Regions from separate parts of the Cytobacillus sp. FSL W8-0315 genome, predicted to be linked through region 2. Evidence: a T-box and tRNA genes for the amino acid it is inferred to sense, from the RefSeq annotation. Region 2 holds a T-box; the other holds one or more tRNA genes.
What was found. A T-box is a leader RNA that pairs with one kind of tRNA and senses whether it is charged. The one in region 2 lies ahead of ileS (isoleucine--tRNA ligase), so its partner is inferred to be a tRNA-Ile.

Region 1 (7,622 bases), 3.5 Mb from region 2:
CCGTTATAGTTACGGCCGCCGTTTACTGGGGCTTCGATTCAAAGCTTCGCTTGCGCTAACCTCTCCTCTTAACCTTCCAGCACCGGGCAGGCGTCAGCCCCTATACTTCGCCTTGCGGCTTCGCAGAGACCTGTGTTTTTGCTAAACAGTCGCCTGGGCCTATTCACTGCGGCTCATCAGGGCTATTCACCCTAATGAGCACCCCTTCTCCCGAAGTTACGGGGTCATTTTGCCGAGTTCCTTAACGAGAGTTCTCTCGCTCACCTTAGGATTCTCTCCTCGCCTACCTGTGTCGGTTTGCGGTACGGGCACCTTTTCCCTCGCTAGAGGCTTTTCTTGGCAGTGTGGAATCAGGAACTTCGGTACTAAATTTCCCTCGCCGTCACAGCTCAGCCTATGTGGTAACGGGATTTGCCTCGTTACCGGCCTAACTGCTTGGACACGCTAATCCAGCAGCGTGCTTACCCTATCCTCCTGCGTCCCCCCATTGCTCAAACGGTAAAGAGGTGGTACAGGAATATCAACCTGTTGTCCATCGCCTACGCTTTTCAGCCTCGGCTTAGGTCCCGACTAACCCTGAGCGGACGAGCCTTCCTCAGGAAACCTTAGGCATTCGGTGGATGGGATTCTCACCCATCTTTCGCTACTCATACCGGCATTCTCACTTCTAAGCGCTCCACCAGTCCTTGCGGTCTGGCTTCAACGCCCTTAGAACGCTCTCCTACCACTGACATCGTAAGATGTCAATCCACAGCTTCGGTGATACGTTTAGCCCCGGTACATTTTCGGCGCGGAGTCACTCGACCAGTGAGCTATTACGCACTCTTTAAATGGTGGCTGCTTCTAAGCCAACATCCTGGTTGTCTAAGCAACTCCACATCCTTTTCCACTTAACGTATACTTTGGGACCTTAGCTGGTGGTCTGGGCTGTTTCCCTCTTGACTACGGATCTTATCACTCGCAGTCTGACTCCCATGGATAAGTCTTTGGCATTCGGAGTTTGTCTGAATTCGGTAACCCGATGGGGGCCCCTAGTCCAAACAGTGCTCTACCTCCAAGACTCTTACTACATGAGGCTAGCCCTAAAGCTATTTCGGAGAGAACCAGCTATCTCCAAGTTCGATTGGAATTTCTCCGCTACCCACACCTCATCCCCGCACTTTTCAACGTGCGTGGGTTCGGGCCTCCATCCAGTGTTACCTGGACTTCACCCTGGACATGGGTAGATCACCTGGTTTCGGGTCTACGACCACATACTCATTCGCCCTATTCAGACTCGCTTTCGCTGCGGCTCCGTCTCATCAACTTAACCTCGCATGTAATCGTAACTCGCCGGTTCATTCTACAAAAGGCACGCTATCACCCATTAACGGGCTCTAACTACTTGTAGGCACACGGTTTCAGGATCTCTTTCACTCCCCTTCCGGGGTGCTTTTCACCTTTCCCTCACGGTACTGGTTCACTATCGGTCACTAGGGAGTATTTAGCCTTGGGAGATGGTCCTCCCTGCTTCCGACGGGATTTCTCGTGTCCCGCCGTACTCAGGATCCACTCTGGAGGGAACGAAGTTTCAACTACAGGGCTTTTACCTTCTCTGGCCGGCCTTTCCAGACCTGTTCATTTACCTCGTTCCTTTGTAACTCCGTGTAGAGTGTCCTACAACCCCAAGAGGCAAGCCTCTTGGTTTGGGCTAATCCCGTTTCGCTCGCCGCTACTCAGGGAATCGCGTTTGCTTTCTCTTCCTCCGGGTACTTAGATGTTTCAGTTCCCCGGGTCTGCCTTCTATACCCTATGTATTCAGGTAAAGATCCTATCCCATTACGGATAGGGGGTTTCCCCATTCGGAAATCTCCGGATCAAAGCTTACTTACAGCTCCCCGAAGCATATCGGTGTTAGTACCGTCCTTCATCGGCTCCTAGTGCCAAGGCATTCACCGTGCGCCCTTTCTAACTTAACCTACTTCGGCCGCTGATCGACTGCGGATCTCTGCGTCAGCTCTCTCGCTCCGCTCCTCACGTACTGAAGTACGCTCCGGTGCTCACTCGGTCGCTTCCTTGATCTCCTTGCCGCTCATCGTCCTCATGGTTTGTGCTCTTACTTATTTTCAAAATAAGAGAAAAAAACTAAGATGGCGATTACTCGGTTATTGCTTCTTCATTAACATTATCTAGTTTTCAAGGAACAAAAAATAACGAATGGATTCGTTATGGTTGGTGGAGCCTAGCGGGATCGAACCGCTGACCTCCTGCGTGCAAAGCAGGCGCTCTCCCAGCTGAGCTAAGGCCCCATTATATGAGATGGTGGGCCTAAATGGACTCGAACCATCGACCTCACGCTTATCAGGCGTGCGCTCTAACCAGCTGAGCTATAGGCCCACATAATAGGTAAAGTATTAAAATGTGAGAGATTGAACTCTCAAAACTGAACGAACAAAACGCGTCACGTTTCATGTAAATATCCTTAGAAAGGAGGTGATCCAGCCGCACCTTCCGATACGGCTACCTTGTTACGACTTCACCCCAATCATCTGTCCCACCTTAGGCGGCTGGCTCCAAAAGGTTACCCCACCGACTTCGGGTGTTACAAACTCTCGTGGTGTGACGGGCGGTGTGTACAAGGCCCGGGAACGTATTCACCGCGGCATGCTGATCCGCGATTACTAGCGATTCCGGCTTCATGCAGGCGAGTTGCAGCCTGCAATCCGAACTGAGAATGGTTTTATGGGATTCGCTTAACCTCGCGGTCTCGCAGCCCTTTGTACCATCCATTGTAGCACGTGTGTAGCCCAGGTCATAAGGGGCATGATGATTTGACGTCATCCCCACCTTCCTCCGGTTTGTCACCGGCAGTCACCTTAGAGTGCCCAACTGAATGCTGGCAACTAAGATCAAGGGTTGCGCTCGTTGCGGGACTTAACCCAACATCTCACGACACGAGCTGACGACAACCATGCACCACCTGTCATCCTGTCCCCCGAAGGGGAACGCCCTATCTCTAGGGTTGTCAGGAGATGTCAAGACCTGGTAAGGTTCTTCGCGTTGCTTCGAATTAAACCACATGCTCCACCGCTTGTGCGGGCCCCCGTCAATTCCTTTGAGTTTCAGCCTTGCGGCCGTACTCCCCAGGCGGAGTGCTTAATGCGTTTGCTGCAGCACTAAAGGGCGGAAACCCTCTAACACTTAGCACTCATCGTTTACGGCGTGGACTACCAGGGTATCTAATCCTGTTTGCTCCCCACGCTTTCGCGCCTCAGCGTCAGTTACAGACCAAAGAGTCGCCTTCGCCACTGGTGTTCCTCCACATCTCTACGCATTTCACCGCTACACGTGGAATTCCACTCTTCTCTTCTGCACTCAAGTTCCCCAGTTTCCAATGACCCTCCCCGGTTGAGCCGGGGGCTTTCACATCAGACTTAAGGAACCGCCTGCGCGCGCTTTACGCCCAATAATTCCGGACAACGCTTGCCACCTACGTATTACCGCGGCTGCTGGCACGTAGTTAGCCGTGGCTTTCTGGTTAGGTACCGTCAAGGTACCGGCAGTTACTCCGGTACTTGTTCTTCCCTAACAACAGAGTTTTACGATCCGAAAACCTTCATCACTCACGCGGCGTTGCTCCGTCAGACTTTCGTCCATTGCGGAAGATTCCCTACTGCTGCCTCCCGTAGGAGTCTGGGCCGTGTCTCAGTCCCAGTGTGGCCGATCACCCTCTCAGGTCGGCTACGCATCGTTGCCTTGGTGAGCCGTTACCTCACCAACTAGCTAATGCGCCGCGGGCCCATCTGTAAGTGATAGCCGAAACCATCTTTCAGCTTTCCCTCATGTGAGGGAAAGAATTATCCGGTATTAGCCCCGGTTTCCCGGAGTTATCCCAGTCTTACAGGCAGGTTGCCCACGTGTTACTCACCCGTCCGCCGCTGACTTCAGGGAGCAAGCTCCCATCTGTCCGCTCGACTTGCATGTATTAGGCACGCCGCCAGCGTTCGTCCTGAGCCAGGATCAAACTCTCCATATAAGAGTTGATTAAGCTCATAAGTTGTCTTTTCAAAAAAGACTAAAGAATTAACGTTGACGTTTTTGTTCGTTCAGTTTTCAAAGATCAATCTGCCGCTTGAGGCGACTTAATTAATATATCATTTCTGATAATCAATGTCAACAAGTTTTTTTATCTCATCAAATGATGATGTTCATCTCTTGCTGACTTGAATTAGTATACCAGCTCTTATCTATTAATTGCAAGCACTTTTTAATAGAATCTATATCTTTTTTCAAAAGTAAGGTCTGTTTAATTTGTCTGTTGTATTCAGCATCGAGTCTTAGCAGAGCCAAATAAAAAAGACCGCGGTATGCAGTCATTTTAATACTTCATCAATATATAACTGGCGGTTTTTCTCTAATTGAATTATTTCGCCGGTTTCTACCAGTTTCACAAGCGGTCTCGTAGGTGATTTACCTTCTATAAAAAGTATTTCTGCCGTCTGGCCATCTGAGAGCTTCACCATACTGCCAATGGAAAAGTTCATGATGCCGGAACCCAGAGCTTGAATGGATGGGATGTCATATTTGCCGAAGCTATCCTGAATCAGCATTTCAAGCACTTTAAATGGAGATTGTTTCCGTCTGTAGAGTCTTTGAGAGGTCATGGCATGAAATGCATCCGCTGCTGCAATGATTCTCCCAGCCTGATTGATTTTGCTGCTTTGTTCTCCAAACGGATAGCCGCTGCCATCCAGCCGCTCATGGTGCTGGATAATGCCGATTTTAGTGCTTTCTCTTAATAGTGATATATTCTGAACCATTTTAAAGCTAAGGGTTGAATGCCTTTTTATTTCTTCAAATTCTTCGGAGTTTAATGAAGTGCTTTTATGCAGGATGGATGGGTTTATCTTCGCCATGCCTGCATCTGCTAGGCAGCCTCCCAGGGCAAGCTGGACAATTTCCCCCTTATTCAAACTCAGTTTTTTCCCTATAAAGGCACTGATCATTCCCACGGCAACAGAATGCTGATATAAATAATCTTCATTCGTAGAAAGGTGATGCAGGGAGAAGATTCCGGAGGGGCTTTTCTCCATTTTTTCAATCAGCGGAATCATAATATTTCTTATTTTTGCAATATCCACCGGAAGACCTGATTGCCAGGACACAAATTCTCTTTTGAAGTTTTGAACACCTGTTAAGAATGTATTTAAAAAACCTAATTCATTTGATTCTGTCAGTTCCTCAGCTTCTTCCAAGCTTCCTGCAGAAGCAAAAGGCTTTCCGTTAACCATGGTGGTTTCAACTTCCGCTTCATCAATCAGGAATATTTTCATAATATCCAGCAGTTCCTTCGTCAGCACTGTTTTTTGGCTGATAATAGGGCGATTCGTCAAACTGAAAACATCCTGTGTTAAAATACAGCCCTCTCTTAATTCCTGTATTGGTACTCGCACCATTTCCACACCCCATATGTAATGAGTCTTTTATACTATTTTACATTATTTGGACAAAAAAAAGGAACACAAATCTGTGTTCCTTAAAATTTATTCTTCGCTATTATCTCCATTTACTTCTTCTTCAGGAAGTGAATTGGCATCTTCAAGAGGCTTTGTTAATTCTTCTTCATCTTTTTCCTCTTCTTTTTCAACTTTTGCTACAGTGGATACCGCTTCGTCAGCATCTTCATTTATACGGATGAGTCTGACACCTTGCGTGTTTCTTCCCATAGTGGAAATATCGTTCACTGCCATTCGGATTAGTACGCCGCCTGTTGTAATAAGCATAACGTCTTCTTCTCCTGTGACAGCTTTCATGGAAACGAGGCTTCCGTTCTTATCTGTGATGTTGCAGGTCTTGATTCCTTTACCGCCTCTTCCCTGAACACGGTATTCTCCGGCAGGAGTGCGTTTTCCATAACCGTTTTTGGTTACGATCAGGATCTGGCTGTCATCCTCAAGGACTTCCATCCCAACAACTTCATCACCGGCACTTAAGCTGATTCCTTTAACACCAGTAGCTGTTCTTCCCATTGAACGAACATCTTCTTCTGGGAATCGGATCAGCATGCCATGGCTGGTTCCAATAATGATCTCCTTGCTGCCATCTGTCAGACGCACCGAAATTAATTCATCATCTTCGCGAAGATTCAGGGCAATTAAGCCATTATTACGGATATTGGCAAAGGATGATAATGGTGAACGCTTGGAAATCCCTTGTTTAGTGGTGAAGAACAGGAACCAATCATCGGCAAATTCTTCAACAGGAATAATTGCATTTACCCACTCATCTTTGTCCACTCCAAGAAGGTTAATGATTGGTATTCCTTTCGCAGTACGGCTGAATTCAGGAATTTCATACCCTTTAGCGCGATACACCTTCCCTTTGTTCGTGAAGAAAAGGATGGTATCGTGTGTGGAAGTGGTAATGAGGTGTTCAACAAAGTCATCCTCATTGGTTCCCATTCCCTGGATTCCCCGCCCTCCGCGTTTTTGGGCACGGTAAGTGGAGACAGGAAGACGCTTGATGTATCCCTTATGAGTTAAAGTAAGAACAATATTCTCACGCGGAATTAGATCTTCGTCTTCAATTTGTTCGATGCCGCCGGCAACTATTTCTGTACGGCGTTTATCGTTGAATCTCTCTTTTACTTCGGTTAACTCTTCTCGGATAATTTCCAATACTTTTTCTTCATCAGCCAAAATAGCTTTTAATTCGGCAATCAATGCGACAAGGCTTGAATATTCGTCTTCAATCTTTTCGCGCTCTAAGCCAGTCAAACGCTGGAGACGCATATCTAGGATCGCCTGGGCCTGCTTTTCAGAAAGATTGAACTTGGTCATTAAGCCTTCACGTGCGATATCGGTTGTTTGAGAACTGCGGATAAGGTTGATTACTTCATCCAGATGATCAAGGGCAATCCTTAAACCTTCCAAAATGTGTGCACGGGCTTCTGCCTTTTTCAATTCGAATTCTGTTCTGCGGCGGATTACAACCTTTTGGTGATCCAGATAATGCTGCAGACACTGTTTGAGATTCAGAACCTTAGGCTGGCCATCTACAAGCGCAAGCAGGTTTATCCCGAAGCTTGTCTGCAGAGCCGTCTGTTTATAAAGGTTGTTCAGCAGAACATTGGCATTCGCATCTTTACGGACCTCGATCACAATGCGCATACCGTTTCGATCTGATTCATCACGCAGGTCGGTAATGCCATCAATTCGTTTATCCCGAACCAGTTCGGCAATTTTTTCAATCAGTTTAGCTTTATTCACTTGGTAAGGAATTTCATTAACAATGATAACTTCTTTTCCGTTGGACTTCTGCTCAATTTCCACTTTGGCCCTTAATGTAATGGAACCGCGGCCTGTTTCGTAAGCTTTGCGGATGCCGCTCCGTCCAAGAATGAGACCGGCAGTCGGGAAGTCTGGACCTGGAATGATTTCCATGAGTTCCTGAACAGTGAGATCCGGCTCCTGGCTGATGGCAAGGACTCCATCAATTACTTCGCCAAGCTGATGTGGCGGAATATTGGTCGCCATACCAACTGCAATTCCAGACGTTCCGTTTACGAGAAGGTTTGGGAAACGCGCAGGCATAACAACTGGTTCTTTCTCAGCACCATCATAGTTATCCTGGTAATCAATCGT
Region 2 (7,622 bases):
CTTGTGGTAAACTATAGAAAAATAAGATGGGGTTAATCGCATGGAACCATTTTCTTTAAAAACGGAAGAGTATTTTGTCATAAAAGCGTGGGCAGATCGTTTTCCTAATATAACTGCCGGTTTTACAACTAAAAATGGCGGCTGCAGTTGTAATGAATACAAAACGCTTAATGTAGGATTGCACGTAAACGACAGCAATGAAGCAGTCAGCAGAAATCGGCAGCATGTGGCTGACTTGCTTGAGTTTTCTCATGAAAAATGGGTTGGTGCTGAACAAACTCATGAAATCAACATAAAAAAAGTTACCAGAATAGATAAAGGGAAAGGTGCTCTTGTTTACGAGGATTCCTTTCCTGGTACTGACGGGTTTTTCACTTATTCTAAAGGTGTCATGCTGACTCTCTGTTTTGCGGATTGTGTGCCGCTTTACTTTTTGCATGAAAAGACAGGAGCCATAGGCATGGCCCATGCAGGCTGGAAAGGTACTGTCGGGGGGATTGGCAGGAAGATGGCCGAGCTATTTGCCAAAGAAGGCATTGACTTAAGTGAGGTCCAAACCGTGATTGGCCCTTCCATTTGCGGTAATTGTTATATAGTTGATGACCATGTTATTTCAAAAGTGCAAAAAATACTAGAAGATGTCGATATTAAGCCATATAATCAAATTAGTGACAATCAATTCCAGCTTGATTTGAAAGAACTAAACCGGACAATTCTGACAAATGCAGGAATTCCTCATGAAAATATTATGATTACTGATTATTGCACAAGCTGTCATGAAAACTATTTTTTCTCCCACAGAAGAGATAGGGGAAAGACGGGCAGAATGATGAGCTTTATTGGCTGGAAGGAGGAAGTCGGAAGCTAAATGAGAGTAGAAGATAATTTAAAGCAAATTGAGTCAGCTATAAAGGAAGCGTGCATAAAGGCCAACCGTAAGCCAGAAGAAATTACCCTCATTGCTGTTACTAAGTACGTATCAGCCGAACGGGCACAAGAAGCACTTGAAGCAGGAATTGTTCATTTAGGTGAAAATAGGGATGAAGGATTGCTTGCCAAGTGGGATGTGTTAAAGGACAAGCCGACATGGCACTTTATTGGAACGCTGCAAACGCGCAAAGTGAAAAATATAATTGATAAAGTTGATTATATCCATTCACTGGACAGGCTTTCCCTCGCAAAGGAAATCGACAAGCGGGCTGATCGAAAGATAAATTGTTTTGTTCAGGTTAATGTCTCAGGGGAAGAGTCGAAACAGGGAATAAATCCTGAAGAGGTAGCTGACTTTATTTCATGCCTGGCTGATTATAAAAATCTCAATGTTATCGGCCTTATGACAATGGCACCTCTTTCAGATGACGAGGAATTGCTTCGTTCCTGTTTCCGGAAGCTAAAGAACCTGCAAACAAAGGTGAAAGATCTGGGATTTGATTTTGCTCCTTGTACTGAGCTTTCAATGGGCATGTCTAATGATTTTTCCCTGGCAATTGAAGAAGGTGCCACAATGGTGAGGATTGGTACTGCTTTAGTAGGTCAAAAGAGTCAGGAGGTTTGATAAAATGAGTATAAAATCAAAATTTAAAACATTTTTCTTCCTGGATGATGAATATGACTATAAGGAAGAGGAAATCATCGAAGAAGAAAGAGAGCCGGTGAAGCAGGTGCAGAAGCAGCAGCCAGTTCAAAAACAAAACATCGTCAGCCTCCAAAGTGTGCAGAAATCTTCTAAAGTAGTTCTTGTTGAACCGCGTGTTTATGCAGAAGCACAGGATATTGCGGATCAGCTGAAAAACAGAAGAGCTGTTGTTGTCAATCTGCAGAGAATAGAAAAAGATCAGGCAAAGCGGATTGTTGACTTCCTTAGCGGAACCGTTTATGCCATCGGCGGAGATATTCAAAAGATTGGAACTGATATTTTTCTATGTACCCCTGACAATGTTGAGGTATCAGGAAACATCTCTCAGCTGATGAAAGAACAAGAATTAGAAAATACGAGGTGGTAGCATTTAATGGAATTAGTATTTGGGATATTGTCATCTGCAATTTATTATTACTCGTGGGCACTGATTATTTATATTTTGCTGTCCTGGTTCCCTAATGCCAGGGAATCAGCTTTTGGCCAGTTTCTTGCAAGGATTTGTGAACCGTACCTTGAGCCATTCCGCAAAATCATACCTCCGCTTGGAATGATTGATATCTCTCCTATTGTGGCTATCTTAGTTTTGCGATTTGCCACTGGAGGTTTGCAGCAGCTTTTTTATTGGATTTCATAAGACTACAAACAGGGCTATCAAATGGCCCTTTTTTATTTGTGTAAAAAGGAGGTTCCTTAAAGATGACCATTTATCAGCACTTCCGGCCGGAAGAAAAAGAATTTATCGATCAGGTTCTTAACTGGAAAGACCTTGTAGAAAATACATATGCACCAAAGCTTACTGATTTTCTTGACCCAAGGGAGCAGCAAATCCTTAAAAGCGTCATAGGGCAGCATGCCGGAATCTTATTTGCTTTATTTGGCGGAACTCCAAATGCTGAGAGAAAGAGAGCCCTCATATTTCCGGATTACTATGAAAGCGATGAGGGAGATTTTCAAATTCGGCTGTTTGAACTGGAATACCCAAAAAAGTTTGTCACCATAGAACACCCGCAAGTCCTGGGCAGTCTAATGTCTCTAGGGCTAAAAAGAGGGAAATTCGGTGATATCCTTTTTGAAGACGACAGAATCCAGTTTTTTGCAGCACAAGAAATTGAAGATTACATCAGCCTGCAGCTGCAGTCAATTGGCAGAGCTTCCGTGTCCCTGAAAAAACTGCCCTTTTCAGAGGCAATCCAATCAGCAGAAGTGTGGAAAGAAAGCTCCATCACCTCTTCATCCCTGAGATTGGATACAGTCATCTCAGCCATCTACAATATCTCCAGGCAAAAATCCCAGCTCTATATCCAGCAGGGATTAGTCAAAGTCAATTGGACGCAAATAGAAAACCCCTCATTTGAATGCCAGCAAAGCGACATCATCTCAGTCAGGGGTCAAGGCCGTTCCAAAATCATAGATATAGATGGGAAAACAAAGAAGGACAAATGGAGGATTATTGCTGGGAGGCAGAGATAGCCTATATGCGATGTATGGAGCGAGACTACTGGGGTCAGCGCACTCAGGAGGCTGCCGGAAGCCCGCCGGGCTGAGTGCCTGCAGCGGAAGTCAACACTTAAGCAAACAGATAAAATTTTTTATAATCTTGAAGGAATTTGAAACAACCTGTCGAATAAATAATCAAAAGACTACGGAGTCTGCTATAATTAAAATGAACCAGCAGGCTCAAACCAATTTACATAAGATCAACAGACCTGGGAGGTGGCACACATGCCATTAACACCGTTAGATATTCATAACAAGGAATTCAGCAAAGGATTCCGCGGTTATGACGAAGATGAAGTAAACGAATTCCTCGACCAGATCATAAAGGACTACGAAATCCTGATCAGGGAAAAAAAGGAGCTTGAAGAAAAGCTCAATGATACAAACGAACGCATAGGCCACTTTACTACAATTGAAGAAACACTTAATAAATCTATTGTGGTTGCACAGGAAGCAGCAGAGGAAGTAAAGCGCAATGCCCATAAAGAAGCGAAGCTAATCATTAAAGAAGCTGAAAAGAATGCTGACAGAATTGTGAACGAATCCCTGTCTAAAGCGAGAAAAATCGCACTGGATATTGAAGATTTAAAGAAACAGTCCAAAGTATTCCGAACACGTTTCAAGATGCTTGTTGAAGCACAGCTGGATATGCTAAACAACGATGATTGGGATCATTTAATGGAATATAAGCTGGATTCCACTGAACTTAAGTCATTAAGAGAAGAAGAAGAATCACTGGCTTGACGAAAGCTGGAAATATCGCATATAATTTTAAAACAAAGTAAAATACGATGTTTATCAACAATGAGAGGGACAGTACAGTCTTTCAAAGCTTATGTACAGAATGGCATTCTTACTCTGTAAGCGAGCCGGGGATGGTGGAAGCCCGGGTATAAGCAAAAGCTGGAAAATCACCCTTGAGTTCCTTGCCGAACGTATAACCATCAGTAGGCCAAGGCGGTTCATTCACGTTAAGAATTCTTTGAGCGGATGAAACATAATCATTTTTCATCTACAAGGGTGGTACCGCGGGAGAATACAACCTTCTCGTCCCTTTTTGGGATGGGAAGGTTTTTTTGTATTTTACTGTGGTTTTTATCAGCTCTCATTGGCTATCATGGTATTTAATGAGTTATAAACAGGAGGCAAAGGAATGGATTACAAAGATAGTTTATTAATGCCAAAAACCGAATTCCCAATGCGCGGCAATCTTCCAAAGCGCGAACCAGAAATTCAGGCAAAATGGGAAGAGATGAATATTTATGAGAAGGTCCAGGAACGGACCAAAGGCCGTCCAATGTTTGTTCTGCATGATGGTCCTCCATATGCGAATGGCGACATCCACATCGGCCATGCGCTGAATAAAATCTTAAAGGATTTCATCGTACGCTCTAAGTCAATGACTGGCTATAATGCTCCATATGTTCCTGGCTGGGATACACATGGTTTGCCAATTGAGCAGGCCTTGACAAACAAAGGCGTAAAGCGTAAAGAAATGAGTATTGCTGAGTTCCGCAAGCTTTGTGAAGAGTATGCATACGAGCAGATTGACAGCCAGCGCGGTCAATTTAAGCGCTTAGGCGTCCGCGGTGACTGGGAGAATCCATACATCACTCTAAAGCCTGAGTACGAAGCCCAGCAAATAAAAGTATTTGGGGAAATGGCGAAAAAAGGCTATATCTACAAAGGTAAAAAGCCTGTATATTGGTCACCATCATCTGAATCAGCTCTGGCTGAAGCTGAAATTGAGTATAAAGATAAGCGTTCACCGTCCATCTATGTTGCTTTTAAAGTAAAAGATGGCAAGAACGTATTAGATCAGGACACTCATATTGTCATCTGGACTACTACTCCATGGACTATTCCGGCAAACCTTGGAATTTCAATTCATCCGGACCTTACCTATAGTGTAGTTGAGGCAAACAGCAAAAAGTTTATGGTTGCTGAAGATTTACTGGCTTCAGTGGCTAAAGAATTTGAATGGGAAGACTATAAAGTTGTCCAATCAGTAAAAGGGACCGACCTCGAAAATGTAGTTGCCGAGCATCCCCTTTATGGCCGTGATTCCCTTGTCATGCTGGGTGAGCATGTTACAACTGATGCTGGTACTGGGTGTGTTCACACTGCTCCTGGCCATGGGGAAGACGATTTCCATGTAGGCATGAAATACGGGTTAGACGTATTATGCCCGGTTGATGATAAAGGAAACATGACTAGTGAAGCTCCTGGCTTTGAAGGTTTATTCTATGATGCAGCCAATAAGCCGATTACTGAAAAACTTGAGGAAGCCGGGGCTTTATTAAAACTTACTTTTATTACTCACTCTTATCCGCATGACTGGAGAACGAAAAAACCAGTTATTTTCCGTGCTACTGCCCAATGGTTTGCATCCATTAAAGATTTCCGCAATGAACTTCTGGAAGCTGTTAAGGAAACAAATTGGTATCCTGCATGGGGCGAGACAAGACTATTTAACATGGTCAGGGACCGCGGTGATTGGTGCATCTCCCGACAGCGTGTATGGGGCGTGCCAATTCCTGTCTTTTATGCGGAAAATGGAGAAGAAATTATCACAGATGAAACAATTGAACATGTGTCTAATCTTTTCCGTGAACATGGTTCGAACATCTGGTTCGAGAGAGAAGCGAAAGAACTGCTGCCTGAAGGATTTACACATCCAGGAAGCCCGAATGGCCAGTTTACAAAAGAAACGGATATCATGGACGTGTGGTTTGATTCCGGTTCTTCCCATCAGGCAGTTCTTTTAGAGCGCGACGATTTACAGCGTCCTGCAGATTTATACCTTGAAGGCTCTGATCAATACCGAGGCTGGTTTAACTCTTCACTTTCAACTGCTGTAGCAGTAACAGGCAAAGCTCCTTATAAAGGTGTCCTGAGCCACGGGTTCACACTTGATGGCGAAGGAAGAAAAATGAGTAAATCCATCGGAAACGTAGTTGTTCCGGCAAAAGTCATGAATCAGCTTGGTGCTGACATTCTGCGTTTATGGGTGGCGTCAGTTGATTATCAGGCAGATGTCCGGGTATCTGATGCTATTCTGAAGCAGGTTGCAGAAGTATATAGAAAGATCCGCAATACGTTCCGCTTCTTGCTTGGAAATCTGGATGATTTTAACCCGGCAACAGACTCGGTTTCATTTGAAAACCTGCGTGAAGTTGACCAGTTTATGCTTGTTAAGCTGAATAAACTGATCAAGAATGTTCGCGAGTCTTATGACCGCTATGAATTTGCCAGCATCTACCATGCTGTCAATAATTTCTGTACATTGGATCTAAGTGCATTCTATCTTGATTTTGCTAAAGATGTCCTATACATTGAAGCGAAAGATAATGCAGAACGCCGTGCTATCCAAACTGTTTTATATGAGAGCCTTATTGCTTTGACAAAACTTGTTGCACCTATCCTTTCCCATACTTCAGATGAAGTTTGGAGCTTTATTCCGAATGTGAAGGAAGTAAGTGTACAATTGACGGATATGCCTGAATATCAAGAGCTTCCGAACGCGAAACAGCTGGAAGAAAAGTGGACTGCATTTATGAAGCTTCGCAATGATGTTCTTAAAGCATTGGAGGAAGCGCGTAATGAAAAGGTGATCGGCAAATCTCTGACTGCTAAAGTGACACTTTATGTAAATGATCAAGCAAAGAGCCTGCTGGATTCAATTCAGGAAAATCTTCAGCAAATCTTTATCGTTTCTGGATTTGAGGTTGCAGGCAGCCTGTCAGATGCACCTGAAAATGCCGTGAAATTTGAAAATACTGCAATTGTGGTTTCCAAAGCAGAAGGCGAAACATGTGATCGCTGCTGGACAGTTACTCCAGAAGTCGGCCAGACAGAAGGCTATGACACTCTTTGCCCCCGCTGTGCTGAGGTTGTAAAGAATAATTATAGCCACTTGGCTTAAATACCTGCAGTCCCTCAAATATTTGGGGGACTGTTTTTTTTGATAAATGACGTTCTTTTTTATCCTAAGGCGAATGCGAAATCCATTTTATAAATAATTCCACCTTCACTAAATGTTGTGCCGTTTGCTAAAAGTTTGCCCGTGTCTGAAATCCGATCCGAGAAGATAATAAAGTAAACATCATAGAACGGAGGAAACGGCATGGATGCAAAGGCAGAAGGGCTATATACAGAACTCCGTAATACAAGACAGGAAATATTGGAAAGACTAATGGAAGGCAATAGTTCCGCTTTGATAAAACCTATTTTATTGGAAGAACTGCATGATATCGAGCAAACACTCAGCAAAATTGAAACTGGAAGCTTTGGCATATGTGAAATTTCAGGTGAGCTGCTCCCGTCAGATTTGCTTCATATGATCCCTACTTTAAAAACAATGGAGGATTGCAGCAGGCTTGGGAAATTCTACAGAAAATCTATTTTCCACTGAGTTTAGGCGCGTGCTGTGTTTTTTATTCAGTTTGTGCTAAAATGCAAAGGTAATGATATGAGATTTGGGGGT

Region 1: it encodes a tRNA-Ile, which carries the amino acid that the T-box ahead of ileS (isoleucine--tRNA ligase) is inferred to sense. The anticodon was not compared.

Annotation. Positions count from the first base shown of each region.
Region 1 covers NZ_JBBOOC010000001.1:709,662-717,283, forward strand. Annotated here, with positions in the region: rRNA gene MKY20_RS03915 (23S ribosomal RNA) at 1-1,958, opposite strand, end outside; tRNA gene MKY20_RS03920 (tRNA-Ala) at 2,213-2,288, opposite strand; tRNA gene MKY20_RS03925 (tRNA-Ile) at 2,300-2,376, opposite strand; rRNA gene MKY20_RS03930 (16S ribosomal RNA) at 2,466-4,015, opposite strand; gene MKY20_RS03935 (HD-GYP domain-containing protein) at 4,353-5,435, opposite strand; gene gyrA (DNA gyrase subunit A) at 5,523-7,622, opposite strand, start outside.
Region 2 covers NZ_JBBOOC010000001.1:4,196,780-4,204,401, reverse strand. Annotated here, with positions in the region: gene pgeF (peptidoglycan editing factor PgeF) at 41-868, shown strand; gene MKY20_RS21550 (YggS family pyridoxal phosphate-dependent enzyme) at 869-1,555, shown strand; gene MKY20_RS21545 (cell division protein SepF) at 1,560-2,003, shown strand; gene MKY20_RS21540 (YggT family protein) at 2,010-2,273, shown strand; gene MKY20_RS21535 (YlmH family RNA-binding protein) at 2,336-3,109, shown strand; gene MKY20_RS21530 (DivIVA domain-containing protein) at 3,362-3,880, shown strand; T-box leader at 3,932-4,194, shown strand; gene ileS (isoleucine--tRNA ligase) at 4,290-7,061, shown strand; gene MKY20_RS21520 (hypothetical protein) at 7,263-7,550, shown strand.